4 regions of the Peribacillus sp. CSMR9 genome follow, and region 1 is predicted to be linked to each of the others. Evidence: riboswitches for the same ligand, from Rfam matches in the RefSeq annotation. Region 1 holds a riboswitch; each other region holds the start of a gene.
What was found. Region 1 has a riboswitch for S-adenosylmethionine ahead of N9I19_RS03465 (bifunctional homocysteine S-methyltransferase/methylenetetrahydrofolate reductase). Riboswitches for the same ligand answer to the same signal wherever they lie in the genome.

Region 1 (8,147 bases):
AACATACTATGGTGAGAAATAATTTAAGCGGATTCTTCATATGCTGCATCCCCTTCCTTTTGACCATTAAGATGTACCATCCAAGAGGTTTCATGCGCAATAAGGCAGCGGTAAAAAATACCGCTGCCTTATCCATATGCTTACCGATCGACATTAAAGTAACGAGCTTCCGGATGTGCAAAAACTATGGCTGAAACGGAAGCCTCAGGTTCCATCATGCATCCTTCAGTCAATTCCACGCCAATATCCTGAGGTTGTAACAGGCGGAATAGCTTTTCCTGGTCCTCCAGATTAGGACAAGCTGGATAACCAAATGAAAATCTTTGCCCGGTGTACTTAGCGGCAAACCGCTCTTTCATAGACATTTCAATCGGATCGCTTATACCTAAATCATCACGCATTAATTGATGAGTTCTTTCCGCAAACCCTTCAGCCGTTTCGAGAGCAAGTGATTGAAGGGCGTGATTTTTCAAGAAATCACCTTCAAGCTTTAGTTTTTCTGCCCATTTTCTGATCCCTTTTCCGGCGGTTACCAGGAAGAAACCAACATAATCCATTTGTCCGGAGGAAACCGGTTTCGCGAAGTCCGCTAAACAAAGGTGCGGATTGGTATCTTGCCTAGGAAAGTCAAAAGTCTCCAATATCTCCAGGTGATTTTCCGGGTTGTAAACCAATAGTTTGTCTCCTTCACTTTGAGCAGGGAAAAATTGATAAATTGCATGCAAGCCGTAGTCGGGTTCCGTCTTTAAGAATTCGATCAATTCATCAACAAGCGCATTCAGCTGCACTGCTTTTTCATTCCCTTGCTTTAGCAATTCGGCGAGCTTACCTTTTAAGCCCAAATGATGTCCAATCAGCATTTGCCTATTAATGTATGGCTGGATTACATCCAATGGATAGTTTTTCAGGACGTGACGTTTGATATCACGCGGTTTTTGAACAGGCACATTACTCAAAGGCGCAGCTGTGGACTGCTTCCGAACAGGTTTTTCCATCGTGGCAGCAATGGCGGCATTGACTTTCGATTTTTCTCGTTTCTCGACTAACTCTTTTAAATACACCACTTTTTTGTCAGTGTCATGTAAAATATTCGTTACAGCTAAACCATCCATCGCATCTTTGGAATATAAAACAGGTCCTTCATATTCTGGTGATATTTTAAAATCGGTGAATTTACGGGATAGCGCTGCCCCTCCCACTAAAATAGGGGTATCTATTCCCGCCTGCCTTAAATCCTGTGCGGTTAAAACCATTTGCTGTGCTGATTTAACCAGTAACCCAGATAGGCCAATGATGGTTGGCTCATGTTTTCGAACCTCTTCAATGATTTGTTGCGGTGCGACCTTGATACCCAAATCAATGACTTCATAGCCATTATTGGATAGGATGATATCCACTAAGTTTTTCCCGATATCATGTACATCCCCCTTGACAGTAGCTAAGAGGATCTTTCCTTTTTTAGCACTATCTTCAGAGTTTTCCATTAGCGGCTCAAGGTGAGATACAGCCGCCTTCATTGCCTCTGCACTCTGAAGCACTTCTGCGACAATAAGTTGGTTGTCGTTAAATAACCGACCCACTTCACTCATCCCATCCATCAATGGTCCATTGATGATTTCCAATGGGGTATCACCGCGCTCAATTGCTTTATTTAAATCATCAATTAATCCTTCTTTCGTTCCTTCGATAATATAGTTACCTAAACGTTCGTCCAATGGCAGGATAACACCATTATCCTTCTTCTCCGCTTTTTTACCACGATAGAACTCGGTAAAGATACCTAAAGTTTCTGTAGATGTCTCAAACAGGAGTGCCTCAGCCAATTTGACTTCCTCTTCAGGTATCAGAGCGAAACGTTCAAGTTTTTCTGTATTAACGATAGCATAATCGAGACCTGCTTTTGTACAATGGTAAAGGAAAACGGCATTTAGAATTTCCCTTCCCCTTGCTGGCAGACCGAATGAAACATTCGAAATGCCAAGTATCGTTAAGCATTCCGGATACTTTTCTTTGATCGCCTTTATTCCTTTCACCGTTTCTAAAGCAGATCCGATATATTGTTCATCTCCCGTCCCTACAGGAAATACCAGCGGATCAAAAATGATGTCACTTTTGTTTAGACCATATTTATTGACAAGCAAATCCACCGACCGTGTAGCCACTTCCAATTTCCGTTCAGCATCGACGGCCATCCCAATTTCATCAATCGTTCCTACGACAACGGCAGCACCATATTGATGGATGAATGGTACAATTTTTTCAAAGCGTTCTTCACCATCTTCAAGATTAATGGAATTAATGATGGACTTTCCTTGTGAATGTTTTAATGCTTGTTCAAGTACGGCTTCATCTGTAGTATCGATGACCAAAGGGACTTTCACTTTTTTGACGACCTCTTCTACGAACTCCTTCATATCGCCAAGTTCATCCCCATCAGGATCGGCAAGACAGATATCAATGACATGGGCACCTTTTTTCACCTGGGCACGTGCAATTTCAGCAGCTGGCTCGTAATGCTTTCCACGAATCAGCTCCTTGAATTTTCGAGATCCGATAACATTCGTTCTCTCACCAACGAATAAAGGGCGCATTGAATCATCATAAATGAGCGGCTCTATGCCTGATACGGCATGACCATGGGCTGAGGTCGTAATAGCACGGGGCTGAATGCCTTCGAGGACCCTGGAAAGTTCTTTAATATGCTCTGGTGTCGTACCACAACAGCCCCCAATGATATTGACCCATCCCTTTTCGGCAAATTGCTTCATTTTCTCCGCAAGGGAAGTCGGTGACTCATGATAGTGACCCTCTTCATCCGGGAGCCCAGCATTCGGATAACAACTGATGGCGCTATTTGCTATATCTGCAAGTGTCCTGATATGGTCTATCATGAACTCCGGACCTGTTGCACAATTCAGGCCGACAGCCACGGGCTTCATATGTTCAACCGATAAATAGAAAGCTTCTATGGACTGGCCAGCGAGTGTCGTGCCCATCGGTTCGATCGTACCTGATATGATGACAGGCACATCTTTTCCTGTTTTAGCGAAGGCTGCTTTGATTCCAGAAAAGGCAGCCTTGACATTAAGCATATCCTGACAGGTTTCCACCAATAGCAAGTCCACCCCACCATCCAAGAGACCAAGTGCCTGTTCTTCATAGGAATCGGTTAAAATATCAAAAGTCGTTCCCCCTGTTACGGAAAGCGTTTTTGTAGTGGGACCCATCGAGCCAGCCACATATCTTGGCCAATCTTCATTTGAATACTTTTCACATGCTTTAACGGCAAGCTCGGCTGAAATTTTATTAAGCTTGTAAGCGATTGTGCTTATTTGGTATTCTTCAAGCACGATGCTTGTCGCTCCGAAGGTATTTGTTTCAATGATATCAGCACCTGCTGCTAAATATTTTTCATGGATGGATTGGATGATTTCTGGTTGTGTCAGTGATAAATACTCATTGCAGCCCTCGAATTGCTCCCCGCCAAAATCCTCTGCTGTTAAATTCTCCGCTTGGAGCATGGTCCCCATCGCTCCATCAAGAAGGAGAATCTTAGTACCCAACTGTTCTTGAATCGCTTTTTTATTCATGTACTGCCACCTCTGATGTTTGTTTACTATCGACTTTTCTAATATATTTCGTAAGTTCCGCCGTCATTTCATAGCGAAGGAACGGAGTGATTAAATATATGCCCTTGAATTTTTCCCTTGCAGCGTCCACTAGCTCTCGTGCGATATTCACCCCTTCAATCCTTGACTTTACAGGGTCATCCCCCGCTAAAGCCATAGCCCTTCTAACATTATCAGGCAATTTGATGCCTGGGATCTCATTATGGATGAATTCGGCGTTCCGTGTGCTTGTCAAGGGCATGATACCGATGAAAATCGGGGTCTCTAAATGTTTTGTAGCTTCATATACCTCTTCAATCTGCTCCACCGAATAAATTGGCTGTGTTAAAAAGGATTGAGCACCACATGCAATCTTCTTTTCCATTCTCTGAACAGCCTTATCCAGATATTTCACATTGGGATTAAACGCGGCGGCAATTTTAAAATTTGCCCGTTGGCCCAAACTTTGACCGGAATAGGAAAGACCTTCATTAAATTGTTTGACCATACTTATCAGGTCAAACGAAGATAAATCATAAACCGAAGTGGCACCTGGGAAGTCCCCAATTTTAGAAGGATCTCCGGTGATGATCAATAACTCATTCAGCCCCACTGTCTGCAGACCCATTAAATGTGACTGCAGGCCAATTAAATTTCGATCCCGGCATGTTATATGCACCATCGGCGTTACATTCAATTGGGTCTTCAGTAAATTAGCCAGTGCATCATTCGATATCCTTGGTGAAGCAAGTGAATTATCCGCTAATGTAATTGAATCGACCCCTGCTTTTTTCAAAACCTCAGCACCAGTCATGAAACTCTCTATTCCCAACTTTTTCGGTGGATCAAGTTCAACTAGTATCGTCCTTTCAGTTTTGGCCTTTTCGTAAAGTGGGATTTCCAACTCTCTATCAATCACTTCAATTATTTCTATTTCACGGATTTTAGTAATTTTCTCTTTTACTGGTACCAAACTTCCAATTGCATTCTTTACAGCTTGAATATGCAAAGGCGTCGTTCCACAGCAGCCTCCTATGATCGTGGCACCTTGCTCACGCAGCTCGAGGGCACTTGAACCGAAATATTCCGGCACAGCTTTATAGACAAGCCTTCCATCCACATAATCCGGAAGGCTGGCATTAGGATAAATGGCAATCGACGCTTGCTTTGGTAAACTTACTTCTTCCAAGGCCCTAATCATATGATGTGGACCGAGACGGCAATTCACCCCAACAACATCGGCACCCAATTGCTCAAGTTTTTGAAAGGCTTCATTTAAATGGATTCCATTTTGAAGATTACCCAGTTCATGCATCGAAACATTTGCGATGATCGGCAGTCCAGTTTCATTTTTAACGATTTGCAGGACGGTTTCAAGTTCTTCCAGGTCATAGAATGTTTCTAGGAGAATCCCATCAGGATTTTCCATCAGCAGACTGTATAGCTGTTCTCGAAAACCTCGCTTTATCTCTTCAATGCTTAAATCCGATTTCCTGATACTCCGCTGTGCCCCTATGGTACCGAAGACATATGCCTTTCCTTTTGCCGCTTTTTTAGCAAGGATGACTCCCTGGCGATTGATTCTGCTTACTTCATCTTCTAGTCCATGGCGTTTCAATTTGTTGAAGTTGGCACCGTAGGTATTCGATTGAAGGATATCTGCACCAGCTTCCAAATAGGCACGGTGGATGGACACTATTTGATCTGGGTTCGTACAGTTTAATTCCTCATAACATTGATCGATGCCATTAGAGTACAGTAAGGTCCCCATTGCCCCTTCCCCAACCAGCATTCTTTCTTTCACTTCTTTACGAAAATTCATCATTACATCCTCTCTCAAAAACAATCCTGTTTTTGTCGTTTTCTATGAGTATGAGAGAAAAGAAAAAAAACCTTCTCAAAGAAGAAGGTTTTTTGAAACATTCTCCTCATCTATCAAGCTCTGCTTGTTGGATTTAGCACCTTTGCCTAAGCTGGTTGCTGAGGTTTCTTCGGGCCAGTCCCTCCACCTCTCTCGATAAGATCCATTTATATAATTTTCACAAGATTTCAAAATTTGATTATATTTAATTTACATTAATAATCTGTCAATTTCAATACCTGATCGTCATTTTTTTCACTTTTGCAAAAATCATTCAATCTTTTGCAGCTTGAATTCTCTTTAATATCCTTTGTTTCCAGTCTTCCGCTAACGAATCCAGTTTGAGTAAAGCGTTTGCGCCTTCCAGCCCATCTCGTTTATGAAGGATCACCTCTGCTGCATAATGAACTGAAATTTTTTCTTGCAAACGATCTATTAGCACGATTTCGTTTTGTTTATTTATCGTTCCTTCTTGAAGTACTTTTGCAAAATAACCAGTGAAACTCGTTTTTAGCACGAGTTCCAAAAACTTAGGTTCTTGATTGAAGTGGGAAATGGTCGAACAAGGAATCCTCCCCTGGTTAATTTGAACAATCACTTCGCCTATTTGATAAATATCGCCGATATATGTTGATACTTCCGTCATCCCCGCTATGGTTAAATTTTCACCGAATGCAGGGATATCCAGCTTTTTAGAGAATTTTTCATTCCATAATGAATAATGCTCAAAGGGGTAAAAGCACAAAGCCCGATCAGGACCTCCATGGAACTTTATATTACCTACCCCATCACCAATTATGCCAGATCTAGTTACTGTCACATTATCCCGTGCTTGTTTATCCATGGCTGAAAAGATATCGATATTCGAAAAATTTTCCTGTTTGGGCCTTCCGGCATGAAGCGATTTGATTTTTCCATTTTCCATTTTTAACATCATCTTCCGTTCATTTTAATTTATATCATCCCATATGTTTAAATTATACTAAAAATCCATTTTTTCTGTAATTATTTATGAGAAAATAGTGGATCGGAACATACAAAATCCCCCATGATCCGTTAAGCGGTCGAATATCATTGATTTCCAGAAAAAATCATAGGATAGTTTAGTAATTTTGTTGCTATTTCAGAATTAAATATGGTAGAATATGAACACAATATATAGTCGAAAACTACAACCGTTCGCCTATATGTTGATTTTCACGATTGAATTCCTCATTGTCGCTCTTTAGGGAGCGAATTTTTTTGCCTTCATTTGCATCCACTATTTTCTTTTAATCCCATTAATCGGATCACATCTTGATCCAATACCTATTTGTACATGCATTACTTATGTAATTTTAACGAATTATTTCTTTGTAAAGTCTTTCATAATCTTGCCATTCCCTTTGTTAAAACGAGCAAAAAGCCGAGCGACATAATGCGTCTTCCGCTCAGCTTCCTGTTTTATGCTTGTTTCTTTTTTTTCGGTGCCGCTTTCTTTCGGGTCGTCTTTTTCTTTTCCGGTTCATCATGTTTCGTTCGGTCAATGGATGCCTGTAAAGCCTCCATTAAATCTGTTACATTGTTGGAAACTGGCTCTTTTGTTTTGGCTGTAATCGTCGTTTGTCCCGTTTTCTTCGATTCAATCAATTCAAGTAATGCGGTTCGATAGTCATCTGTGTATTTTGCCGGATCGAAAGTAGTCGTTAATTGATCTATCAATAACACGGCAGTATCTATTTCCTTTTTTACAATGGTATCATTAGCAGGGATATTCGGTACATCCGCTGTTGAGCGAACTTCATCCGGATAATGGATCGTTTCCATCACCAAGGTATTATCAACGACTCGAATTACCGCCATTTGTTCTTTTGAGCGTATGATTATTTTCGCTAACCCTACCTTATCCGATTCCTTGAGGGCCTGTCTCAGAAGGGAATAAGCCTTTATCCCTCCATCATTAGGCGACATGTAATAACTCCGGTTAAAATATATGGGATCTATTTCTTCTATTTTAACGAAATCCACAATTTCCACGGCTTTTTCTTCGTTTTGTTTTTTCAGTTGCTCTAGTTCATTGTCTTCCAATACAACAAATTTTCCCTTTGTATACTCAAAAGCGCGGACTATATCATCCTTACCCACTTCTTTCTGACATACCGGACAAACTTTTTCGTATTTAATCGGTGAATGGCATTCCTTATGCAACGTCCTTAAAGAAATATCCTTATCCTCCGTTGCAGCATGAAGTTTAATCGGAATGTTCACCAAACCGAATGATATGCTCCCCTTCCACATCGTATGCATATTCGTCACCTCATAACTTATTTTTAAAGAGAAGAACAATTTTATTATTCCCCTTTGTTCAAAAAAAACCGAAAAAACAATTGCCAACTCTAACACTTCGTTTTTTTGGCAAAATAATGTTAATCAATTATTTGCGGAGGTAAAACTAAATGAAACCAATGCTGCCAACCTATTACCCTGAAGCCCCCACCTCCAAAGATTGGCGTTATGAGGTCAAATATGACGGCTTTAGGGCAATTTTAACGATAGACTCCGATACGATAAGCATCTCGAGTCGGAACGAGAAGGAATTATCACCACAATTCCCAGAAATCATTGCTTACATCAAAAATTTGGACCTGGAAGATTATCTCCCGCTACAGTTAGATGGAGAGTTGGTTTGGCTTACCAAT
Region 2 (8,147 bases), on a different contig from region 1:
TATACTGCCTTCCAATGCATATTCAACCTTCCCATTCAATCCCCAAGCAAGTGTCGTCAATAGTCCGTGTTCGGAACTGACAGCCTTGGCTCCCGTATTCATAAGCATGAAACAACCTGTTCCATACGTATTTTTTGCCATTCCTTCATTAAAACAAGCTTGGCCAAATAATGCCGCCTGTTGGTCACCGGCTGCTCCTGCGATTGGAATCGACTGGCCGAAGAAATGATATTCAATCGTATGGGCATACACTTCGGAAGAAGGTCTAACCTCTGGCAGCATCGACTTCGGCACAGTCAATATCTCCAGCAGTTCTTCATCCCATTTCAGTTCATGGATATTGTACATCAATGTCCGGGATGCATTGGAATAGTCCGTTACGTGAGCTTTGCCTCCTGAAAGCTTCCAGATCAGCCAAGTATCGATGGTACCGAATAACAGCTTGTCTTCATCTGCCCTTTGTCGTGCCCCTTCCACATTATCGAGGATCCATTTCACTTTCGTTCCGGAAAAATAAGCATCTATCAACAATCCCGTTTTATCCCGGAATAGATCATTAAGTCCCTTCTCCTTCAAATCATCACAGATTTCACTTGTTTGCCTTGACTGCCATACAATCGCATTATAAACAGGGGTACCCGTTTCCTTATCCCAAACGACTGCCGTTTCACGCTGATTGGTGATCCCGATACCGGCAATTTGCTCTGGCTTTACACCTGATTCCGATAGTACACCAGCAATTACCGCTAAAATTGATCCCCAAATCTCATTGGCGTTATGCTCGACCCAGCCCGGCTTAGGGAAATGCTGCGTGAATTCCTTTTGGGACGAGTGGACGATCTCGCCTTTTTCGTTAAACAAAATCGCCCGTGAACTAGTTGTTCCTTGATCCAATGATAAGATATATTTTTCCATACTGTGTTTCCCCCCTTTTTTAATTTAACTAGCCATGTTGCTAATTTCTAACTCACTTGATTGCTTTTTGCCAAAAGTATATGCTAACACCAATATTATCAGACTTGCTCCTAAAACAGCCCAAAAGGCTGTCGTCAATTCACCTAAAAAGACCGCTTTATAGAAAACAGCTCCAAGTGCTCCACCGACAATCGGACCAACAACAGGAATCCAAGCATAGCCCCAATTTGATTTTCCCTTACCCGGTATTGGCAGCAGGAAGTGAGCAATACGAGGTCCAAGGTCACGGGCAGGGTTTATGGCATAGCCTGTCGTTCCTCCTAGCGACATCCCGATAACAACAATCAATAAACCGACAGCAAATGGGTTCAGACCTTCTGTAAACTCGCCGGCTCCAATAAACAATAAGCCAAGAACAAGGATGAACGTACCAATCATTTCACTTAATAGATTTGAAAAAGTATGTGGGATAGCCGGTGAGGTTGAAAACACACCAAGCTTTGTACCTGGATCCTCCGTAGCTTTCCAGTGAGGTAAATAATGTAGGAATACAAGAGTCGCACCTATAATTGCCCCTATCATTTGGGCCATGATGTACCCTGGCACATCAGCCCAAGGAAAATCTCCATTGATAGCTAATGCTACTGTAACAGCCGGGTTTAAATGTGCCCCGCTTATGGAACCCACTGCAAAGACACCCATTGTAACAGCCAGTCCCCACGCAATCGTGATGACAATCCAGCCAGCATCCTTGGCATAAGATCCTTTTAAGGAAGATCCCGCCCCAATGCCTGCACCAAATAAAATTAAAATCATCGTGCCTACTACTTCTCCCCAAAATGGAGTCATGAATAAAACCCCTCCCCTGATAAATTTTAAAAACCAAATAAAAAAGGAGATTCACAGCAGAAATATCCTCATAATAATAATGAGTATATCTGTTGTGAATCTCCTAGTCTCCGTCACATATATTAACTTATAATTTACAATATACTAGTTTGTGAAAACGCTGTCAATTATTTTGCGAGGAATTATTCTATTTTTCTGTAATTTTTTTCAACTTCCTCGTTCGACCCCATTAAACGATATCCCATAATTCAGTTTTGGAAGTGGTGATTGACGAAGCTCCAGCATCAAGGGCGTTCAGGACTTCATCCGAAGTACGTATGAGGCCGCCTGCAAAAATCGGTGTTTGTAATCGTTCCTTCACTTCCTTAATCATCCATGGCATGGCGCCCGGCAAAACTTCGATATAATCCGGCTTGGTTTTCTGCACCAGCTTATAACTTTTCTCCAGAGCATGTGAATCTATTAAAAAGATTCGCTGGATGGCAATGACCCCTTTTTGCTTCGCTTTCAAAATGACGCTTGATTTAGTCGATATCAACCCATATGGATTATACTCCTGGCAAATGAATTCTGTCGCATATTCATCACTTCTTATGCCATGGATCAAATCGACATGATAAATCATTTTCTTATTATGCTGCTTTGCCATCATACTTACGTTTTTCAATTGTGATATATGCAAATCAAGAAACACACCTATTTCATAGGAACTTTCTAAAAATCTTTCGAAATCCTTCATGCTTGCTGAAGCAGGCAAAATCTTCTGGTCCATTATTTCCCCCCTTATTTCCTGGAAAACTATAAGTAATTTAGTATATTTTATTGAGCTTGATTTATCAAACACATTGTGAGGTATGGCATTTCAACCTACCCTTACACTAACATACCTGGCATCCCCTTTAAATATTGTGGCTAAAAACGATCCATCATATTGAAAGTTTCATTTTCAATGCACCTTCGACCAGCTCATATGATTTAATTGTGCCAACGGGGATTTTTCTCACGATGTTCCAAGCATTAACATTCATTTTGATCGTTCTATTTTCGAATTCAAAAAATGGCGGTTTGTTAAATATCCTTTGGTTAATGAAATTCCTGTCAATAGGCTCCATTTCCACTAATTCAAATAAAATTGTTCTTTTTTCCACATGAAGCGGTTTTAATGTAATCCGGAAAGCTACGTTTTTCTTTAACATCATTTTTTTCACTTCCATCGTTCCGGAAAGCACTATATGCTTTGGCGTAATCTCGACTTTAATATCCTGACCATATGATTTCATTCTTAAGATTTTCTCTATCATGGCTTCAGTTACCGTTATCGGTATGCCATTTTTGAATGGACTGAATGTACTCATCCTTGCATTCCCCTCCTGCCGCTCAAATGAAACGTCGGTTATAGCATATGCCGGGTTCCCTGATGTAGTTAACATTTCAGCCCATATTAATAATCGGTATATTCGAAATCTTCCACCTTCATTACTTGACCTTTATAAAAACTACCTGTATAGTCTTAATTAATTTAATAGACAACTCTTATCCAGAGAGGTGGAGGGACTGGCCCTTTGATGCCTCAGCAACAGACTGATCATGTACTGTGCTAATTCCAGAAGTGTAGAAACTTGAAGATAAGAAGAGTATATAGCTTTGCTGCCAACACCTCTTCTTATTTTTAAGAAGAGGTGTTTTATTTTTAGGCTGTTTTCACATACTTTGTTGCTATTTACCAGGTAGTGAGTTGTGGTTGATTTCCCCTCCAGATGCTCGCTTTCCGCGGGGCGGGCGGTGAGCCTCCTCGGCGTAAACGCCTGTGGGGTCTCACCTGTCCCGCTGCTCCCGCAGGAGTCTCGAACTTCCGCTCCAATCAACCTTAAATAGTTTCGTTTTAAAAACAACAATCTTTACGAAAAGAGCCTATTTTTAAAAGGAAAGAAGGAATGCAACATGTCAATCACATTAACGAAGGCACCATTCAGGGCCGATCACGTCGGAAGTTTATTAAGACCTGAACGTTTACATATTGCCAGAAAGCAATTTAAGGAAGGTACCATTTCAGCAGAGCGGCTTCGTGAAGTTGAAACCGAAGAAATCAATCGGATTGTCGAAAAACAAATTGAAGTTGGATTAGAGGCCGTGACGGATGGTGAGTTCAGACGAACATGGTGGCACTTTGACTTCCTCGAACATTTAAATGGCATCGAGGGATATGTGACTGAAAAAGGTCTCACATTCGATGGTGTGGAAACAGAGAGATATAACGTTCGCAATACCGGGAAGGTTTCATTCAATCCTGAACATCCCTTCATTCGCGATTTCATTGAATTGAACAAAATCGTGAACGGACGCGCCGTTGCCAAGCAAACCATTCCCAGTCCGAATCAATTATTTGCTGTAGGCATTCATAATAAAGACATCTACCCTGATATTGAAGACTATGCTAATGATATCATCAAAGCGTATCAGCATGCTTTGAAGGCTTTTTATGAAGCAGGTGTACGTTATCTTCAATTGGATGATGTATATATTGCCAGACTTTCAGCTCCAGACTTCCAGTTCAAAGATGGAAAATATACGAGGGAACAATTAATCGATCTTGCACTTCGCGTAATTAATGGCGCATTGGAAGGCAAACCAGAAGACCTTGTCGTCACTACACACCTATGTCGTGGGAACTACCAGTCGACTTGGGCGTTTGAAGGAAGCTATGCCCGTATCGCCCCAACTTTATTGGCAAAAGAAACAGTGGATGGATTTTTCTTGGAATATGATGATCAACGCTCAGGAGATTTCAAGCCATTGGAATACATTCCAAATGGCGGTGCACGGGTCGTACTGGGTGTCGTCACTTCAAAAAATGGAGAAATCGAAGACAAGGAAGCTGTTAAGGCACGCATTGAAGAAGCCTCGCACTTCGTTCCTCTCGAACAATTATGCTTAAGTCCACAATGCGGCTTCGCCTCCACCCATCACGGCAACAAGCTGACCGAAGAACAGCAATGGGAAAAGCTGAAATTCGTCGTTGATGTAGCAAAAGAAGTATGGAAATGATTTTTTAGCGGAGACTTTAATTCTGATTTACAGGATTTGAACAACCTAATCGGCCCGCACTGATAAGGGAGCCGATTAGGTTCTTGCAATAATACATTTCCATTCCTTTAATGACTCTTTAGATAACGGTATCAAGTTTTGCTATTTATGAAACTAACGATGAATGATAAAACCATTTGACATATCGATAATTCTCGATATAATGAAATGTATGAAAACAATCGAGATATTTAAAGCATTATCCAATGAATCCAGGTTGCAAATCTTACAATGGCTCAAGGCGCCTGAACTCCACTTCACCCCTCATGAGGGAATAGACATGAAGGAAACCGGCGTTTGCGTAAGTCAGATTACCGAAAAATTAAACATGACCCAGTCCACGGCCTCTCAATACCTCTCGATGCTTCTTAGAGCAGGATTGATTAAAACGGAGCGGATAGGAAAGTTTACGTATTACAAACGAGATGAAGAGGCAATCTCAAAAATTACTGATTTCTTGAAAGAAGAAGTATGAAAATGAACCTGATCCGTACCTTAGAGGGTTGGGTTCATTTTTCTCTCTAACATTTCGATATTTCGCGATATGTTTATTTTTTATTCATACATATTAACATATTGCGATATGTCTTTATATAAAATTAATAATCATTAATGAGGAGTGAATCTATTTTGCTTAATACATGGAAAATTTACATGTTAGCGATTATCAGTTTTTTAGTAGGAACATCCGAATTCATCATATCCGGAATTTTGGATAAGATTGCGGATTCTCTTGGAGTGACCCTTGCTGCCGCAGGACAGCTCATTACAATTTTCTCCCTTGTCTACGCAATCGGTACACCCATTCTCATGGCTTTGACAGCAAGTTTAGACAGACGAAGATTAATGTTGTATTCCCTTGGACTATTCGTAGTGGCCAATCTGCTTGCCTTTCTATTACCAGGCTTTGGACCTTTTCTATTTGCACGCATAATCATGGCACTTGGTGCAGGATTGGTTGTAGTCACCGCTCTGAATATTGCCGCTAAGCTTGCTCCGCCAAATAAACAAGCAAGTTCTATTGCGACAGTTGTCATGGGGTTTACAGCTTCCCTTATCATTGGCGTACCTCTCGGAAGAATCATGACAGATGCATTCGGGTGGAAATCCGTCTTTGGCGGAATCGCCCTATTCGGCCTGATTGCCATGATCGTTTTATTCTTTACCATTCCTCCTACCAAAGGGGATAAACCAGTACCACTTCTCCAGCAGCTGGCCCTTCTTAAAAAAAGGAAAGTTGCCCTTGGATTATCGATAACCTTCTTCTGGCTTGGCGGATACTCGATAGCTTATACCTATCTATCCCCTTACTTGCTATCCGTATCAGGGATAAGTGACTCTCTACTTAGCACGGCCTTGCTTATATTCGGTATTGCAAGCTTGATCGGATCAAAGTTTGGCGGTTATAGTACGGATCGATGGGGTGTATCATTTACACTAATTGGCGGTATGGCGCTGCATATTATGATGATCATCATGTTATCCATCGTTACGAATTCATTGATGGGCGTTTTGATAATCCTTACATTATGGTCGTTCGCAGCATGGTCATCAGGGCCGACACAGCAATATCATTTAGCGACCCTTGAACCTGAATCATCAGGAGTCATGCTCGGTCTGAATCAGTCGATGATGCAATTGGCCATGGCGGCAGGTGCTGGAATCGGCGGTGTTGCTGTAGAACAAGTATCCCTTGCTTCCATAACCTGGATCGGTGCAACAGGGGTTGCCATTGCCATGGTCATAGTTCTGGTCCTTTCAAGTTCATCGTCAAGCAGTAAAATAGCACAATCCATAAAATCCTAGACCGTTATATAAACATTCATCATAAGGCTAGATTTTAGCCTTATGATAAATCCTAAAGCTGAAAGCAAACAAAAAAGGAACGGTCACTAGCACGTCCCCTTTTTACTTGCAGCTATCATCATCATCCATTTTCTTCACAAATATATCATCCGTCACCCTATCTTCCAGCTTGTTCCTCAAGGCCAATTCCGCAGCCTTCCCATCACTAGGCGACCCGTCCGCGAAATACATCGGAAACAAGGAGAAAAACATAATATAGAAAGAAAAATAGATGAATTGATACCAGATCACCGAGCTGTCCAGGATATTCTGATACACTAAGCTATATATGATCAGCATGCTGACTAAATTAAAGATAGCCCCCCCTAAATATATCAGCGTATTCGTCAATCGATTATCATGTTTTAATCCCTTGAACTCGCAAGTCCCATTCCAAAAATAATATTTCCTCACCTCTATGTTCCGAAAGGCGAAAAGTTTATTACCACAACCGATCAAGATCTTCTTTTCTGATCCCCCAAAGATCGTAACAAAGAAAATATGCCCGCTCAAATGTATCAGCGTAACGATTGGCATGATCAAAAAAAAGGAAAATAGAAATTTAATGATATCAGAGAGACCAAACATGTTTAAGCAACCCTCCTTACCAGGATGCTACTCTGATACCCTGCCCACATTAGTTATAACTAGTAAATTTTCACAGCAGGTATGTGTGGATTTCCATAATGATAAGAGAACAATTTCTTCATCCACCAACTTAAATTTGGCTGTTTCCAATTCGACCGGACTCCTACTTAATTCGTCCTATCTCCGTTTAATTCGTCCTATCTCCACTTTATTCGTCCTAACTCCTTTTTTTTCGGCCTTTAATATGAGCCTATTGATAAACAAATAAAAGCCGGACAATTTAATTGTCCGACTGATTTTACTTTACGCTTGTTCATTCATATTTTTTGTCAAAGTCAAATTCTACTTCATCAAGTTTAACGAATTTAGTTTTTCTTACCAGTTTATAGCCAAGCCAAAGGCCAAGGAAAAGCGGGATTCCTAGGTAGGCAGCTATAACACTGCCCCAATCGATCTGGTCTGAGAAAAATGCTTGGATATTTTGGGACAGGATGACGATCATGCCAATTAAAATGGCGAAGATTGGCCCCATCGGGAACCATAATGCCTTATATGGAAGCTTCTCCAAAGAATTGCCTTGAGCGATGAATGCTTTGCGGAAACGGTAATGGCTAATGGAAATGCCGAGCCAAAAGATAAATCCTGTTATTCCAATCGCATTCATTAACCAAATATACACTTTACCATCACCGAATACGGAAGCTAAAAAGGCTAGCATTCCGATGGAGCACGTCAAAATCATTCCTGCAACCGGTACGCCGCGTTTATTAAGTTTTGCAAAAATGCGCGGTGCTTGTCCATCTTTTGCCATTGAATATAACATACGCGTAGATGCATATAGACTAGAGTTACCTGCTGATAATACC
Region 3 (8,147 bases), on a different contig from region 1:
AATCAGCTTAACAAAACTAGAATACTAGAAGAAAATATGATGAGGAGTGGTTATTATGAAATTATGTACAATGGGACTAGGTTATATAGGACTTCCAACATCTTTAATGTTCGCAAAACATGGAGTAGATGTTGTTGGCGTGGATATCCATCCTGATGTTATTAATAAATTGAATAATGGAAAGCTCCATATTGAAGAACCTGGACTAGAAGAAGTGTTAAATGAAGTGCTAGATGCCAAAAGATTTCGTGCTGCCTTGAATCCTGAGCCTGCGGATGTTTTCATCATTGCGGTCCCAACTCCAAACAATGAAGATCAACACCAATCGTGTGATCTTACCTATGTTATGCAAGCAACTTCAAGTATTCTTCCTTTTGTTCAGAAGGGAAATGTCATCATTATTGAATCGACGATTGCACCAAGGAGCATGGATGATCATATCAAGCCATTGATTGAGATGTCAGGGCTAACGATCGGGAAAGATATCTTTCTCGTACATTGTCCGGAACGTGTCTTGCCTGGGAGAATACTAGAAGAATTGGTGCATAATAACCGAATCGTCGGCGGCATTACAGAAGCCTGCTCCTACAAAGGAAGCCTTGTCTATGAAACTTTCGTTAAAGGGGAAATCATTCGTACGGATGCGAAAACGGCTGAAATGTCCAAGTTGATGGAAAATACCTTCCGTGATGTGAATATTGCTCTTGCGAATGAGTTGGCTAAAGTTTGCTTCCAATTGGATATCAATGTATTGGATGTCATATCAATGGCAAATAAGCATCCACGTGTAAATATTCATCAACCAGGACCAGGGGTAGGTGGACATTGTCTCGCGGTCGATCCTTATTTCATTGTCGCTAAAGCTCCTGAGACAGCTAGAATCATCAAATTAGCCCGCGACACGAACGTTTCTATGCCGTATTATATCGTCAATTGTGTCAGGATGTTACTTGAAGGTATCCGTAAACCAAAGGTAGCGGTTTTTGGACTTGCCTACAAAGGAAATGTAGATGATATCCGTGAAAGCCCGGCCATTGATGTTGTAAATATCCTGATGAGCATGGATCAGGTGGAAGTATCCTTGCATGACCCACATGTCCAATCTGGAAAAATGCCAGTCGTTTCTGTCGAAGACGCTGTAAAGGATGCCGACCTGATTCTTGTCTTAACCGATCATAATGAATTTAAAGAAATGGATTATGACAAACTTTCGAATAAGATGGCTCATAAAATAATTTTGGATACTCGAAATTGCATTGATGCAAATAAACATAACACCCAAATTGTCAACTTAGGCAATGTATTCGAATATAAAACAGAGCATTTGAAAGAAGTAAGGAACAAAATGATTATCTAATAAACAACTGATTCTGCTGCAAGGCCGGAAATGGATAGGATAGATAGAGAATAAAGGGTGTTGACTCAGTCAGCACCCTTTAAGTTTTGCAACATGTTAAAAAATCATTTGAAATAATAATAGGATGAACCTGTAATTTTTTATTTGCAGCGAAGTCTATATTAGTAGTTAGGAGGAGGTGGGGCGGGCAGAGGAGTGGTTTTATAGTATGAAAAAATGATGACGAACTTCCTCGTTTTTTATATGGCCAGCAGGATGTATAGGATTGGTTCAGGAGACCTTTCCCCGGGCTTTCTGAACAAATGGAATGATAGCCACTAGCTGGAACATAGGAGACAGTTTCTTGGCTGTTTTTAATTCAAAAGTATAGATTGGATAATACTATATGTTCTGTAAATATGACTTCCTATGCGGACATGTGAAGAGCAGATTTGGTTTGCCTGGCGCTTCAGGCTAATGTGGCTTTTACAGCAGTGAGATCGTAATGGTTGATTTTTTGCTCAGATTAGTCAGTTTATAAAGAAAGGACCAAGCAAGGGCTTGGTCCTTTTGGTACAATTTATTATGCCGTCGGGCCGCCAAGTTCTTCGATTTCACTTGGAACGCTTCCGAATTTTTTAAAGTTTGCACGGAATTGGGCAGCAAGAGCTGTAGCTGCTTGTGTATATGCAGCAGAATCTTCCCAAGTCTTGATTGGTTGAAGCACTTCATCAGGAACACCAGGAACATGAAGTGGAATATCCAAACCAAAGATATCGTCTTTAATTGTCTCGATATTTGCTAATTCGCCTTCAAGTGCCGCTTGTACCATCGCGCGAGTGTAAGCAAGTTTCATACGGCTGCCAGTTCCGTATGCACCGCCAGTCCATCCAGTGTTGACAAGGTATACTTTTGCGTTGTGCTCGTCAATTTTATCTCCAAGCATTTCAGCATAGCGTGTAGCGGGAAGCGGTAAGAATGGTGAACCGAAACATGTTGAAAATGTAGCTTCCGGTGAAGTTACTCCTCTTTCAGTACCAGCCAATTTACTTGTGTACCCACTTAGGAAATGGAACATTGCCTGTTCCTTGGAAAGCTTGCTGATTGGAGGCAGTACGCCTGAAGCATCAGCTGTTAAGAAAATGATTGTATTTGGGTGTCCTGCGATACTTGGGCTCACGATGTTATCGATCGCTTGCATTTGGTATGCAGCACGAGTGTTTTCTGTTAATGAACTATCATCATAGTTCGCTTCACGTGTTTCAGGATCAACAACTACGTTTTCCAATACGGCACCGAAACGGATCGCATCGAAAATTTGTGGTTCTTTTTCGCGTGAAAGGTTGATCGTTTTCGCATAGCAGCCGCCTTCGATGTTGAATACACCGTTAGAAGACCAGCCGTGCTCGTCATCGCCAATCAGTTTACGATTAGTGTCTGCGGATAACGTTGTTTTACCTGTACCGGACAGTCCGAAGAATAAAGCGACGTCCCCTTCACGTCCTACGTTAGCAGAGCAATGCATTGGAAGGATTCCAGCCTCTGGAAGTAAGTAGTTCATGATCGAGAAGATCGATTTTTTCATTTCTCCTGCATATTCCGTTCCGCCGATAAGGATGGTGCGGCGTTCAAATGAAACGATGATGAAAGTTTCAGAAGAAGTTCCGTCCACTTCTGGATCTGCTTTGAAATTAGGTGCCGAAAGTATTGTGAATTCTGATTCGTGACCTCTTAGTTCCTCTTCGTTTGGACGGATGAACAAAGTATGGGCGAAAAGATTATGCCAAGCATATTCATTAACAACTTGGATAGGAAGGCGTGATGATTCGTCTGCACCAGCGAAACCTTTGAAAACAAAAATCTCTTCTTTTGCTTTTAGGTAGTCAACTACTTTATTATATAGTTTATTGAACACATCTTCGGAAATTGGCCGGTTCACTGAACCCCAATCGACTTTATCTTTAACAGATGCTTCTTCCACGATATATTTATCTTTAGGTGAACGACCAGTATATTTGCCGGTTTCAGCTTTTACTGCGCCAGTTGATGTTAAAACGCCTTCGTTTCTGCTCAATACCTTTTCAACCAATTGAGGAACTGAAAGTTGAGTTTGAACATTGTTTCCTGTTAATAATTGGTGTAACTCATTAGAAACATCTACAGAATTCATATATGAGGTACCTTCCTTTGTTTAAGTTTTTATATTACAATTAGTATAACACATTCATTTAAATAGTCTATACTATTTATTTTTTTTTGTGATAATTTTCAACTGGCCGCATTAATCAATTTAAATGGGAAGGAACCGAGTCAGGATGATCGCATATACTTTCATGGAAGCATCTTAATTTTGAATGGTAAATCATGATGCCTTTCCAATTCTTGTTCTCAATGTTCTATTATTAATGGCAATTTTCATTATTTCTATTCGCCCCGGCTTGGAAACCCTTTAAAGACGTTGAACCAACACGTATTTTCACGTGAACGCCATTCTGGGGGAAATGTTCTTTTTTAGAAAAGCATTGACAAATTCCAACCAGATACGATAATATCTTAAATTGTACGGATTCTCTTATCCCGAGTTGGTGGAGGGACAGGCCCTTTGAAACCCAGCAACCTGCCATATTGAACTTGACTCCAAGATCGATCGCCGAAAATAAAGCGATGGTTCTTCAAGGAATAGTGGTGATGGTGCTAACCTGAGCAAGGTAAAAAACCCTTGAACGATAAGAGTGAAAGGATAGAAGACAGAATTTTAAACCTTTCCTCATTTGCCAGGGAAGGTTTTTGTGTTTTTAATAAGTAATTCTGTGTCTATAGTTGAAACTAATGAGGGAAACGAGTTCCGTAAAAAATCAGGCTTATGCCTACAACATACTAACTTCCAAGGAGGAAATATGATGTCAAAGAAACGTCTATTTACTTCTGAATCTGTTACAGAGGGCCATCCGGACAAGATTTGTGATCAGATTTCAGATTCCATTTTAGATGCTATCCTTGCTAAGGATGCAAATGCACGTGTTGCGTGCGAAACAAGTGTAACAACAGGTCTTGTACTTGTTGCTGGAGAAATTACAACATCCGCTTACGTGGATATTCCGCGTATCGTTCGTGATACGATTGCAGGAATTGGCTACACACGTGCGAAATACGGTTTCGATGCTGAAACTTGTGCTGTATTAAGTTCAATTGATGAGCAGTCTGCCGATATCGCAGCTGGCGTCGATAAAGCATTGGAAGCTCGTGAAGGAAACATGTCAGAGGAAGAAATCGATGCAATCGGTGCAGGGGACCAAGGTCTTATGTTCGGATTTGCCTGTAATGAAACTGAAGAGCTTATGCCGCTTCCGATCTCATTGGCACATAAACTTTCATTCCGCCTGGCTCAAGTTCGTAAAGATGAAACGCTTGCTTACTTACGCCCTGATGGTAAAACACAGGTAACTGTGGAGTATGATGAGAATAACCGTCCTGTACGTGTAGATACGATCGTTATCTCTACACAGCATGATGCAGAAATTACGCTTGAACAAATTCAAGCAGATTTAAAAGAACATGTGATCAAAGCAGTTGTTCCAGCTGAATTGATCGATGCTGAAACTAAGTACTTCATCAACCCGACTGGCCGTTTCGTAATTGGCGGACCTCAAGGGGATGCTGGTCTTACTGGACGTAAAATCATCGTTGATACGTATGGCGGATACGCTCGTCACGGCGGCGGTGCATTCTCTGGTAAGGATGCTACTAAAGTTGACCGTTCTGCGGCATATGCTGCTCGTTACGTTGCGAAAAACATCGTGGCAGCTGGCCTTGCTGACAAAGCGGAAGTTCAATTGGCATACGCAATTGGTGTGGCAGAGCCTGTATCGATCTCGATTGATACGTTCGGAACTGGTACTGTTAGCGAAGAAGTCCTTGTTGACCTAGTTCGCGCTAACTTCGACCTTCGTCCAGCCGGTATCATCAAAATGCTTGATCTTCGTCGCCCGATTTACAAACAAACAGCTGCATACGGACACTTTGGCCGTACAGATGTCGATCTTCCATGGGAACGCACAGATAAAGCAGAAACATTAAAAGCACAAGCATAATCAATAAATGAAAAGGTGTCCCGCTTATAGCGGACACCTTTTTTTATTGATTTATTTTGCCGTCAGAGGGAATAATTCAAGAAATCCCATAGAAATCCACTCACGTGCATATACTCGTGAGATTAGTGCGTTTACTCGTGAGTTTGGTGCGTATACTCATGAGAATGGGCGTTTACTCGTGAGATTGGCTCGTTTACTCGTGAGTTTAGTGCGAATACTGGTGAGTTTGGCTCGTTTACTCGTGAGTTTGGTGCGAATACTCGTGAGTTTAGTGCGAATACTCGTGAGTTTAGTGCGAATACTCGTGAGTTTGGCTCGTTTACTCGTGAGATTAGTGCGAATACTCGTGAGATTGGTTCATTTACTCGTGAATTTGGCTCATATACTCGTGAGTTCGTAAGTTTGGTGCGTACCTATAAGTTCCCGCTATATTCAGTTTATTTTATACGTTCTGCCGTTTTGTAGTATTGCCCTTTTTCAGCATATTCGCGTACGATACGTTCCATATCCTGACGGTCTTCTTCGTTGATTTCACGAATGACCTTAGCTGGGCGTCCGAATGCCAACATGTTCGGTGGAATGACTTTGCCTTGGGGAACGAGACTGCCTGCACCTATAAAAGCCCCTTCGCCGATTTCCGCTGCATCAAGCACAATCGAGCCCATGCCGATCAAAGCTCCTTTTCGGATTTTACAGCTATGTAAAGTGACCTGATGGCCAATGGTTACTTCATCCTCGATGATCAATGGATTATTTGGGCTTTGGTGCAGAACGCTGTTATCCTGTATACTGACTTTGTTCCCAATGATGGTTGGGGATACATCGCCGCGTATGACGGAATTGAACCAAATTGACGATTCTTCACCAATTTTCACATCACCTGTCACGACAGCGTTTTCAGCAATATAAGCGCTTTCAGCGATATCAGGTTCTTTACCTTTAAACGGATAAATAATCATTTTCAATCATTTCCTTTCCGAAGTGAATGTTTTTATGTATTATTTTAATATACCGTATGCAAATACACTTGGCTATTTATAATATAAATGTACAACTTGTTAGGTTTCTTTTTTGGCGAAAATCACGAATATGGTTATAATTTATATATATTATTTTAACTATAATGGATCGTATACAACAAGTGAAAAGTGAAAGGGGGATTTCGAATGTGGAAATGGGAGACAGAAGGAGACGCAAAAGGCGTCATTGTCATCATTCATGGGGCGATGGAACATCACGGCCGTTATAAGTGGTTAACACAAATGTGGCTTTCAGCTGGATACCATGTCGTCATGGGCGACCTTCCTGGGCAGGGTATGACAACTCGCGCCTACCGGGGACATATCGATTCCTTTGATGAATATTTAGACGAAGTGAAAAGCTGGATAGAAGAGGCTTACGAATATTCGTTGCCGGTCTTTTTACTTGGACATAGCATGGGCGGTTTGATTTCGATACGCCTTCTTCAGGAAGAGGAATGGGACATTGCAGGGGTGATTCTTTCTTCTCCATGTTTAGGCCTCGTGACGAAGCCGCGGAAGTTCCTGACAACCATCTCGCATGGTTTGAACATCATGATGCCTCAGTTAAGGGTAGAATCCGGATTGACACCTGAAATGGCAACGAGAAGTGCGGAAATTCGTGAATCCGATAGAAACGATACATTATATATCACGAAGGTTTCGATTCGCTGGTATCGCGAGCTTGCACAGGCGATGAAGGATGCTTTTGAAGAGATTCCCGAATTTCAGGATGTGCCGCTTTTGGTCATGCAGGGCGGAGATGACCGAATCGTGAATAAGAAGGCGGTTCGTGAGTGGTTTAATTATAACCTGGCCAGTGAAAAGCAATATAAGGAATGGCCGAAGCTTTATCATGAAATCTTCAACGAACCGGAGCGTGATGATGTATTCCAATATGCGCTGAGTTTTGTTGAAAATCGTTTAAAGATATTAGGGTATGTCGTTTGATCGGTAAATCCTGCGGAATAATTGAAAAAGCTGCTGAATTGAGACATTCAGCAGCTTTTTTTATTTGAAATGGATCAACCTGCGTTTGTAAGCAATTCGTACGATTTGATGACCGGTGCCCAAAAAGGAACCGGATACATAAATTGGCTCAAATGTGTAAGTTCATTTTTATTGGATAAGGCGGTGGATAGGAGATAGATGGATTTAAAGCTCAAGTCATTAGCGAATAAATCTAAAAGCGTCGCTTTCATATTCATGATTTCTTCATGGTTTTGTGTGGAAATCACTAAATCGAGCTGTGGCAGGAACTTATCAAAATGATTTTCAAGTTGTTTGAGGTCTTCCATGTTTTTTTGTTTTTCTGTCAATGAATTAAGTGATCTGACAAAACTCCCGTACTCTTCACTCGAATCCCTTTTGATTCTTTCTGTCAATATATCGGTCAGTAATGAAATAGGCAACTGTTCCATTTTTTCTACACCCTCTTATCTATTTTCTTTAATTATAATTATTATAGACGAAAAATTCAAAAAGTTATGATTGGAAATTTGCTGCCGATCATTTGAGGGGTAGCCATTTCCTTCGAATGAAAAAACACCGTTCCGAAAGAACGGTGTCAGGAGCGATCATCTCTTTTCAATCGCTACAATGAATGGCGGATTGTTGGCTTGGTTGATGAAGCCGTATTTCAGGATATGCGCTTTTTGTTGAGGGAAGTTCTGTACATAATCCATCAATGCATCCCGTTCA
Region 4 (8,147 bases), on a different contig from region 1:
AAGATCCATTAATTCTCTTACTTCCGGTGTTTTTGCTTCTATATAAGCTAATTCAAATGCCTCGTGGGCTTCTAAATAATTTTCCTCATTCAACTGACTTTTCCCCAAATCCATATTGGAATCATAATTCCTTGTTACGCAGCCTGAAGCAATCAACATCAAAAAAATAACCATGAATGTTCTCTTCACTACATCACTCCTCACTTTTCCAAAGATACTCTCCCATATTATTCTATACATCCATCTTAAACCCTTTGATAAGAAAACCGATACCTCTATTTCCTATCATTTTCATTAAGGAAATGTTGACTTTTATGATTATCTTTTTACAAAAAGTGGTACAGAAAGATAAACAGTTGAAAGGATGATGAGCAGAATGAGGCAGGACAAACAGACCTATCATGTCGATTTGGTCAGCGGCGACGTACTCGGACAAAAACTTGAAGAGAACCCGAGCTTCACTGTACACGTAACTGATGAGGAACTTGCAGAATTGAAACAATGCTTGGAGGAACACCGGACAGATGACCTGGAGGCATATGCCCGTTCACATGTGCCCTACCTTCTCTATCATCATGACCGGGCAAATGATAAATACGATGCAGCCATGAAAAAGCTTTATGCCCTCATATATAAATTTGGCGATGAAACGGCCCGAAACCATATCGAAGAAATCGGCATATTGACAGACAACAAATTCGAGGGACAAGAAGAGGTGCAAAAGTTCAAATAGAAAATATGAACAGAACCTGAAACTCAAAGGTTCTGTTTTTTTGAAAATCAGTTGGTGTTATCCCTTAACAATATTATGATGGTGTTCTGAATAAAAATCAGGAGGTCTATCATATAAGTTTTTATTTGGGGCGAGTATCTTTGCTTAGCATTTTTCTGGACATTTTATTTCAGCCTTTTCTAAAAGAAGCCTTCTGACCATCAGCTGGGGAGCCGCTGCACCCAATTTCTCAACCCTCAGCAACTAGCGTCATTTGCGGTTATCGAACTAGCTCCTCCTTCTTTTATAATTGCTTTTGGCGACTTTATTATAAGAGGTGATAAAGTAAAATGAAGACGATACATAAACGAAATTCTTATCTCGATAACCCCGCCCTTTAGGTGCCAACGAAAAAATCCTGTTCATATCCAACAGGATTTTTATCAATCTTTATTCAAAATTCAAAATGACAGGATTCTTGCAAGAAGAATCTAATAAGGACAATGTCTACCCCTTATCCTAAATGGGAAACGGCCTCTTAATAATTTAAGGTGATAGATTCATTTTAATGTTTTTGTTTATAATAAGTTACCGCGAGCGCAAGGGCCAGCACTGTTCCTTTGACGATATCCATAGCATAATACGGAACGGACATCATGATCAAACCATTTTGAAGGATTCCGATCAGGACTGCACCGACAAAGGTTCCAAAGGCATTCGGTTTTCCCGCTCCTAAAACGGAGGAACCAATGAAGGCTGCCGCAACGGCATCCATTAAATAGGGGGACCCTGAATTGATTTCCGATGTCATGACCCTTGAAGCAAGGACAATCCCCCCGATTGCAGCAAATAGAGCTGAAAGCAGATAGGCAAGGATTTTGTATTTATTGACCGATATCCCGGAAAGTCTAGCCGCTTCCTTATTTCCCCCAATCATGTACATATAACGACCGTGCTTCGTATAAGTCAAAAAGATATGGGTCGCTACCACAATGACTGCCATGATCAGGATTATCCATGGTACCTGACCAATTTTGGCGAAAAACGGGCTGATCAGTCCTGTTGCGAATGTTCCGTCGGGCATGACCATATTTTGCGAAACCGTGGCCCCTTTTGTATAGGTAAGGGCAATTCCCTGGATAATGAACATGGTAGCCAATGTCATCAGCATGTCGGGAATTCTCAATTTAACGATCATGAATGAATTCAAAGCCCCTACGACAAGCGAGGCGCCGATCGCAGCTAATATGGCGATTAATGTATCCTGCGAAAACCAGACAAACATTGATATGACGATGGCATTGGCCAATGATGCGACGGAGCCGACGGAAAGGTCGAACCCATTCACTGTCAAGGATATCGTTATGCCGATCGCAATGATGGTCACGATTGAGATGGAACGCAGGATGTTGATCAGATTAGTAGTTTGAATGAAAGATGGATTGGACACGGCAAAAATTCCAATTAGAATGACAATCGTTAATATTGTGCCGTATTTATAGAAAAATTCGAACAGGTCCACCTTTTTCTTCGCTTTCGCTGTCTGTGTAACAGAAATGGGTGTACTCATCCTAATTTCCTCCTGTTGAATAGAATAGCAGTTCTTCTTCATTCGTTTTGCTTGTTTCTAGTTCGATGACAGTGCTCCCGTCATATAACACGTATGTCCGGTTAGTAATGCCAATGATTTCGGAGAGCTCGGATGATGCATAAATGATCGCTTTCCCATCCCTCGCAAGCTTTGCAATCATTTCGAATATATCCTTCTTGGCTCCAACATCGACACCTTTCGTTGGTTCATCGAATATGTATACATCCGCATCGGCTATAAGCCATTTTCCAATGGCAACCTTTTGCTGGTTACCACCTGAAAGGTTTTCGACTTTCACCTCCCCGGAAGGAGTTTTAATGCCGAGACTTGCGATCATTTCCTTCGCTTTTTCCATTTCCGCCTTACGATCCACAAAACTGAATGTCTTGCAGAATTTGCCGATACTGGCTGCAGTCAAGTTCGCCGATACTGATTCCTGAACAAGGACCCCTTCTTTCCTGCGTTCCTCAGGTATAAGTGCCAGACCGCTTTTTACTGCTTGGTGCGGTGATTTCAAAGAAAGCTTACGGCCATTTAGGATGATTTCACCTGCTGTAATCGAAGTATGACCGAAAAGGCTTTTACACAACTCCGTTTTCCCAGCCCCGACCAACCCTGCCAAGCCGATTATCTCCCCTGCTTTAATATGCAGACTGACATTTTTAACTTTCTCTGTATCTGACAATCCCCTCACTTCCAGAATAACGTCGCCAATCGAAGAATTCACTTCAGGGAACTGTTCATCCATGGTTTTCCCTAGCATATTCTCTATCACTTCGTTACGGGTGATGTCTTCCATTTTTCGAAAAGTGACAAGCTCCCCATTCCTCATGATCGTAATTTCCTCACAGATTTCAAAAATCTCAGGCAGACGATGTGAAATGAAAATGACTCCAACACCTTTTTGCTTTAATTCATTTACAATTCGAAAAAGTTCTGTCGTTTCTGTATGACTTAACGGAGCAGTTGGTTCGTCGAGAATCAGGAATTTGCATTCTGTCGAAACGGCTCTTGCTATCAGGACCATCTGTTTTTCAGCCAAAGTAAGGTCTCTTACCAGCTTTTTCGAAGGGACACGAATTTTCATATCTTCAAGAATTAAAGAGGCTTGGTTGTGCAGCTCCTTCCATTGAACTATCTGTTTTTTTCCCATGTTTTGGACCATATCATTCAACATTATATTTTCCCCAACGGTTAAATAAGGGATGAGGGCCGTATCTACTTCCTGATAAACTATTTGAATACCCTGTTCCTGCGCCACTTTGGGCGAGCGGATATCCTGCTTTATCCCATCAATAAAAATGTCACCTGAATAATGAGCATGGGCTCCCGATAAAACCTTCATTAACGTCGATTTCCCTGCTCCGTTTGCACCGACCAATGCGTGGGTTGCCCCTGATTGTATAGAAAAGTCAACTTCACTAAGCGCCTTCACTCCTGGAAATTCAATCGAGATTTTCTTCATTTCTAGTTGCGTGCCCATGTCCATTCCCCCTTATTGAACAGACACTCCCTTCACTTGAAAGAGAGTGTCCCCTTTTACTTTTTATAATGAGCTTTCAAAACTTTCATCCAATCTTCTTCAAATTCCGTTGATACACCCCATCCTTCGACAATACCAGACAGATTTGCCATGTTTACGGCTTCTTTTGAGGCTTGGATTTGCTTTTGTGAAATAAGTGAAGCCTCTAAGTCATAGGTTTGCGGTGTTTTTTCGCCCGCTAATTTTTTTGCCAATATCCTCATATTCACTGCACCAATCAACTTGGGATCGACGGCTGCCGTGTAGGACCATGAGCTAGCGGCCGATTGGATTTCCTGAAGATCTGCATTCGATACATCAATTCCGTATATCTTCACTTCATCGCGGCCCGCTTCTTTAATCGCCCGGGCGGCACCGATAGCGAAGGCATCCCATGTTGCGAAAATGGCATCCAATTTACCTTTTGGGTATTTATTCAGCATTGCGGCTACTGCATTTTGTGTTTGAACCGCAGTATCTGCAGATGCCACTCCGAATCTTTCGACTTCCCTAATTCCAGGGTTTTCTTTTAATTTTTCCTGATAAACTGAATTTCTTCTCACCATTGGAGGAAAACCATCCACCCAAAGGTAAGCAATCGCCGCTTCACCTTTCTGTTCTTCTATCAGTTTATCAAAAGCCAGTGTTGCCAACGCTTCATCATCCTGTGAAGTTAATGTCACACCTTCTATTTTAGATAAATCGCTAATTGAATCGAATGTGACAACGCTTTTACCTGCATCAACCAACTTTTGAACGTCATTCACTGTTGCTGCATCATCACCATGGGAGATGATATAGCCGTCATAATCTTCCTGCAAAGCCTGCGCGATCGCATCATGGAATTTAGCCGTATCCCCATTGGCTGTATACGTATCCACTTGAAAGCCCATTGCTTCTCCTTCTTCCTTCGCTCCAGCAAGGTATTGGGCCGTATGATCATCACCGCCAATTTTACGGATCACTTTGATTTTGGCCCCTTCCCCATCAGCAAATCTTTCCGGTACATTTTCAAATGATACTTTTTCTTCTTTCTTCGATTCTGTGGAACTCTGTCCTGTAGAACAACCCGTTAAAAGCAACGCCGAAGCGATGGCTGAAACGAATATCCCTTTAATAGATCTTCCCATCTTGTTTCCCTCCACATTCTCTTATTATTCTTATCAGTTAAGTTGGTGTAAATCATAAAATAAAAACCTCTCTAGTAATAGAGAGGTTTAATCAGCTGTATTGCAGACTTATCCCTCTCTTATCTGTCAAAACATTTCTGTTTTGCAGGATTTAGCACCAATTCCTAATGGAACGGTTGCTGGGCATCTTAGGGCCAGTCCCTCCGCCACTCTTGATAAGAGAATATATCGTGTTACGTTTTTCGTAATTATCACTTTATAGGGATATAGTCGTAAAGTCAATAGTTTTTCGAATATTCGAAATGTTTCCTGCTACTTTTATTTTCTTTGAAGCTGGGCTAGACGCTTTTTCTCAATTTTTTCAAGTCTCTCCAACTGACGTAGTTTCACTTCGAACACAGTGATCGGATCACGGTAAACTTCCGGATTTTCTTTCATATGCTCCAATGTAGCCTGGTAGTCTTTAATTTCTGTCTGCGTTTGCTCTATTGTTTTTTGAAGTAAGGCAAATGAGCTGCGATAGAAAAGTGAGATGTCCCGATCTAAAGATTTTTCAAACAATCCAAATTGGGTAAGGAAGCGTTCAGTGATCATTTCCGCAACATCCTGGTAATCTTCACTTTCCAAGTATTTCTTATAACGATTGTACATATTGGCTTTATTTTGCGGTATTGCCCCAAACAGCTTTCCTGCTCCTTTAAGCAGCAATTGTGATGGAGTCCTTCGCAAAAGGATATTAACGTCATCGATGCGGATACTGCTTGTCATCCGGTCGGCATCACGGCGCCAGTCATCCAATACCCTGAAGTCACCTGCCAGCATAATCCGTTCTTCTTTGTATAATTCATTGAATCCGGCACTCATCTCATCCATAAACTGTTGGCTTTGTGAGAACTCCATTTGGGAACTAGCAATCCAATCTTGAAGAGAACGGTAATATTGAGGCATGATCTTGTCAGAAATGAAGGCTTGAATCCGCTCATTCATTTCATGGTTCAACTGTATATGGACCTGACTGAAATCACTGCTTTCCGTTAACGATTTAGAGCAATCCCTCAGTAATTCAGGAATTTTAGAAGAAAGCTGACTTTTCACTTCATCCTTAAGCACACGGTACGACCTTATGATATTTTCACTTTTTTCTTTTTCTAAATCAGCCAGTTGATTGACCGCACCATTCAATTTGACTTCCATCTGTTCATTCCAAGAGATGGAATGCTCGCATTTCCGTTCATTGGCTGTCCGTTTTTCTAACAGATAAGATAAAGTTTTACGAATGAAAGCAAGGATTTTTTCAGATCTTCTTTCTTTCCAATTATCATCTTGATAATTCGATTGAAGGAATGCAGAAAGGTCATTCAACTGCTGCTTGCTGTCATAAAGTTTAGAGAAAGCGAACACTTTCGCATTCGGGAAATATGCATTCACTTTATCCCATGTTTCGTCTTCCATCCGGACCGCGACTTGATCACTGTATATCGTATCCATTTTATTTAATAAGAAATGAATCGGCAGTTTCGGAGCCATCATTTGAATTTCCAATAACAGGTCCCGTTCACTACCGGTGAAAGGCGCCCGGGCATCAAGAACGAACATCAGGCCATCACTGCCATGTAAATAGCCTTGGAAATCCGATTCCACGCTTTTTTCCCCATTGAACCCCGGTGTATCCAATAATCGCAGACGATTATTTCTAAGATAGTCACTAATAAGCGTCACATCGACAATAGTCCCGCGCTGGCGGCGTGTTTCATCCAATTCAGTTAGCTCCATGACAACCTTGCTATCTGTATCGGTAATTTCAAGGATTTCCAAATCATCCCCGTCTTTGACGCTGACTAGTGAAGAATGATCTTCGGCAGCGATGCTCTCGCCAACTATTGACTGTATAAAGGATGTCTTGCCATTTCCTGTACTTCCCACAAGAAGAAGATTGAAATTTCCGGTATCCTTAAGCCCCTCGACCATCCATTTAAGCTTATTGCCAACCCTTAAATCATTCTCTTCAGCCCATTGGATGATAGAATTGAACAGTTTCTCTCCCGCTTCCAGTCCGCCTCCCAATTTAGGCGATTTCGAAAGCAGGCTTTCTGCATCCTGAATGACCAGCGCATTAATCGTATCCGGGAAGATTTCATTCCAGGACAGCGCGGATGCCGCCGCAAACAGCGAAAGCTCCCCATCTGCGATTTTCAGCCAGTTTTCCAGCAACCTTGGCACGACAGGGCTTAAATCTTTGATTAGGTGCGTTCCTTCCAACAGACCTGCATATGCATCCCTGTAATAGACGGAAAGCTCATCCCATACATCCCCTTGGTTTAATTCGATGGTATCTATCAAGTTATTAATCACTCTTAGCCATTCAAAATAAGAATCGGTATATTTATAATTTTTCCAGAGGGCAACCGTCACCTTTTCGAAACGACCCTGGTCAAGTGTGTATAGCGAACCAAGGACAGTTGAAAAGTAGTCCGGATCCATCGATTGGGCAACCCCCTGCTGGATATACGTTTTCAGCACATCGAACCAGCCCATTGATTCTGTACGGATACTTTCATTCGCCGCTAATACCACCGCACTGTTCCAATCCTTTTGTTCTTCAAAAAAGGCTCGTGCGATTTCCGTGACATTCGGATAGTCAGGTTGAAACTCTACTGCTTCTTTCACGACTTTGGAAGCCAAATCATTTCTAGATTCAACTATGTACAGGGAAAACAGTTGCAAAAGAACCTCCGTTTTCAAAACCGCTTCATTCGTATCGACGGATTTATAAATATCCTCTGCGGTTGAATACATTTCCAGTTCAAAATAAGCATCAGCGATGTTTTTCTTCGCCCATGAACCAAGTTCACCTTCTATGTTTTCCCATTTAAAAATGGCTGCTTCAAAGTCATGGTGCTGAAAGTATACTTCACCTTGAGCGAATCGAACTGCCGTTAAATCCGCTCTTTCTTTTTTTTGTTCCACGAGAAACATTTCACCCAAAGCTTGAATGGGGTGTTTCCTTGTATCCTCAATCATCGTTTCATAATATTTTTTCCCGATCAGCCGTTCGTCCATCTTTATTCCCCCGATATATTTCATATTTTCAATTAAAGGATAATCACTAATTTGAAAAGCAGTCAAGAAGCCCTAACATGCAATTAATAGGTTCCTTTAGTTAAGAAAATTATTTGTAAAACCTTAAAATAT

Region 2: it holds a riboswitch for S-adenosylmethionine, as region 1 does, so the genes downstream of both, N9I19_RS15335 (5-methyltetrahydropteroyltriglutamate--homocysteine S-methyltransferase) here and N9I19_RS03465 (bifunctional homocysteine S-methyltransferase/methylenetetrahydrofolate reductase) in region 1, are expected to answer to the same signal.
Region 3: it holds a riboswitch for S-adenosylmethionine, as region 1 does, so the genes downstream of both, metK (methionine adenosyltransferase) here and N9I19_RS03465 (bifunctional homocysteine S-methyltransferase/methylenetetrahydrofolate reductase) in region 1, are expected to answer to the same signal.
Region 4: it holds a riboswitch for S-adenosylmethionine, as region 1 does, so the genes downstream of both, N9I19_RS14970 (sugar ABC transporter substrate-binding protein) here and N9I19_RS03465 (bifunctional homocysteine S-methyltransferase/methylenetetrahydrofolate reductase) in region 1, are expected to answer to the same signal.

The regions. Positions count from the first base shown of each region.
Region 1 is NZ_JAOPHO010000003.1:67,021-75,167, forward strand. Features, by position in the region: gene N9I19_RS03455 (polysaccharide deacetylase family protein) at 1-154, opposite strand, end outside; gene metH (methionine synthase) at 141-3,590, opposite strand; gene N9I19_RS03465 (bifunctional homocysteine S-methyltransferase/methylenetetrahydrofolate reductase) at 3,583-5,430, opposite strand; SAM riboswitch class I at 5,534-5,632, opposite strand; gene N9I19_RS03470 (MOSC domain-containing protein) at 5,744-6,394, opposite strand; gene ku (non-homologous end joining protein Ku) at 6,913-7,755, opposite strand; gene ligD (DNA ligase D) at 7,905-8,147, shown strand, end outside.
Region 2 is NZ_JAOPHO010000034.1:13,645-21,791, reverse strand. Features, by position in the region: gene glpK (glycerol kinase GlpK) at 1-915, opposite strand, end outside; gene N9I19_RS15350 (MIP/aquaporin family protein) at 940-1,764, opposite strand; gene N9I19_RS15345 (glycerol-3-phosphate responsive antiterminator) at 1,994-2,536, opposite strand; gene N9I19_RS15340 (hypothetical protein) at 2,691-3,119, opposite strand; SAM riboswitch class I at 3,295-3,396, shown strand; gene N9I19_RS15335 (5-methyltetrahydropteroyltriglutamate--homocysteine S-methyltransferase) at 3,706-4,809, shown strand; gene N9I19_RS15330 (ArsR/SmtB family transcription factor) at 5,021-5,323, shown strand; gene N9I19_RS15325 (MFS transporter) at 5,479-6,654, shown strand; gene N9I19_RS15320 (hypothetical protein) at 6,757-7,281, opposite strand; gene N9I19_RS15315 (amino acid permease) at 7,595-8,147, opposite strand, start outside.
Region 3 is NZ_JAOPHO010000041.1:19,239-27,385, forward strand. Features, by position in the region: gene N9I19_RS16755 (glycosyltransferase) at 1-11, shown strand, start outside; gene N9I19_RS16760 (nucleotide sugar dehydrogenase) at 56-1,357, shown strand; gene pckA (phosphoenolpyruvate carboxykinase (ATP)) at 1,920-3,506, opposite strand; SAM riboswitch class I at 3,906-4,069, shown strand; gene metK (methionine adenosyltransferase) at 4,234-5,427, shown strand; gene N9I19_RS16775 (gamma carbonic anhydrase) at 5,865-6,383, opposite strand; gene N9I19_RS16780 (alpha/beta hydrolase) at 6,594-7,397, shown strand; gene N9I19_RS16785 (hypothetical protein) at 7,472-7,867, opposite strand; gene mnmM (tRNA 5-(aminomethyl)-2-thiouridylate-methyltransferase MnmM) at 8,024-8,147, opposite strand, start outside.
Region 4 is NZ_JAOPHO010000032.1:38,255-46,401, reverse strand. Features, by position in the region: gene N9I19_RS14990 (hypothetical protein) at 1-189, opposite strand, end outside; gene N9I19_RS14985 (hydrolase) at 377-733, shown strand; gene N9I19_RS14980 (ABC transporter permease) at 1,278-2,282, opposite strand; gene N9I19_RS14975 (sugar ABC transporter ATP-binding protein) at 2,284-3,786, opposite strand; gene N9I19_RS14970 (sugar ABC transporter substrate-binding protein) at 3,843-4,955, opposite strand; SAM riboswitch class I at 5,072-5,177, opposite strand; gene N9I19_RS14965 (GTPase domain-containing protein) at 5,274-8,015, opposite strand.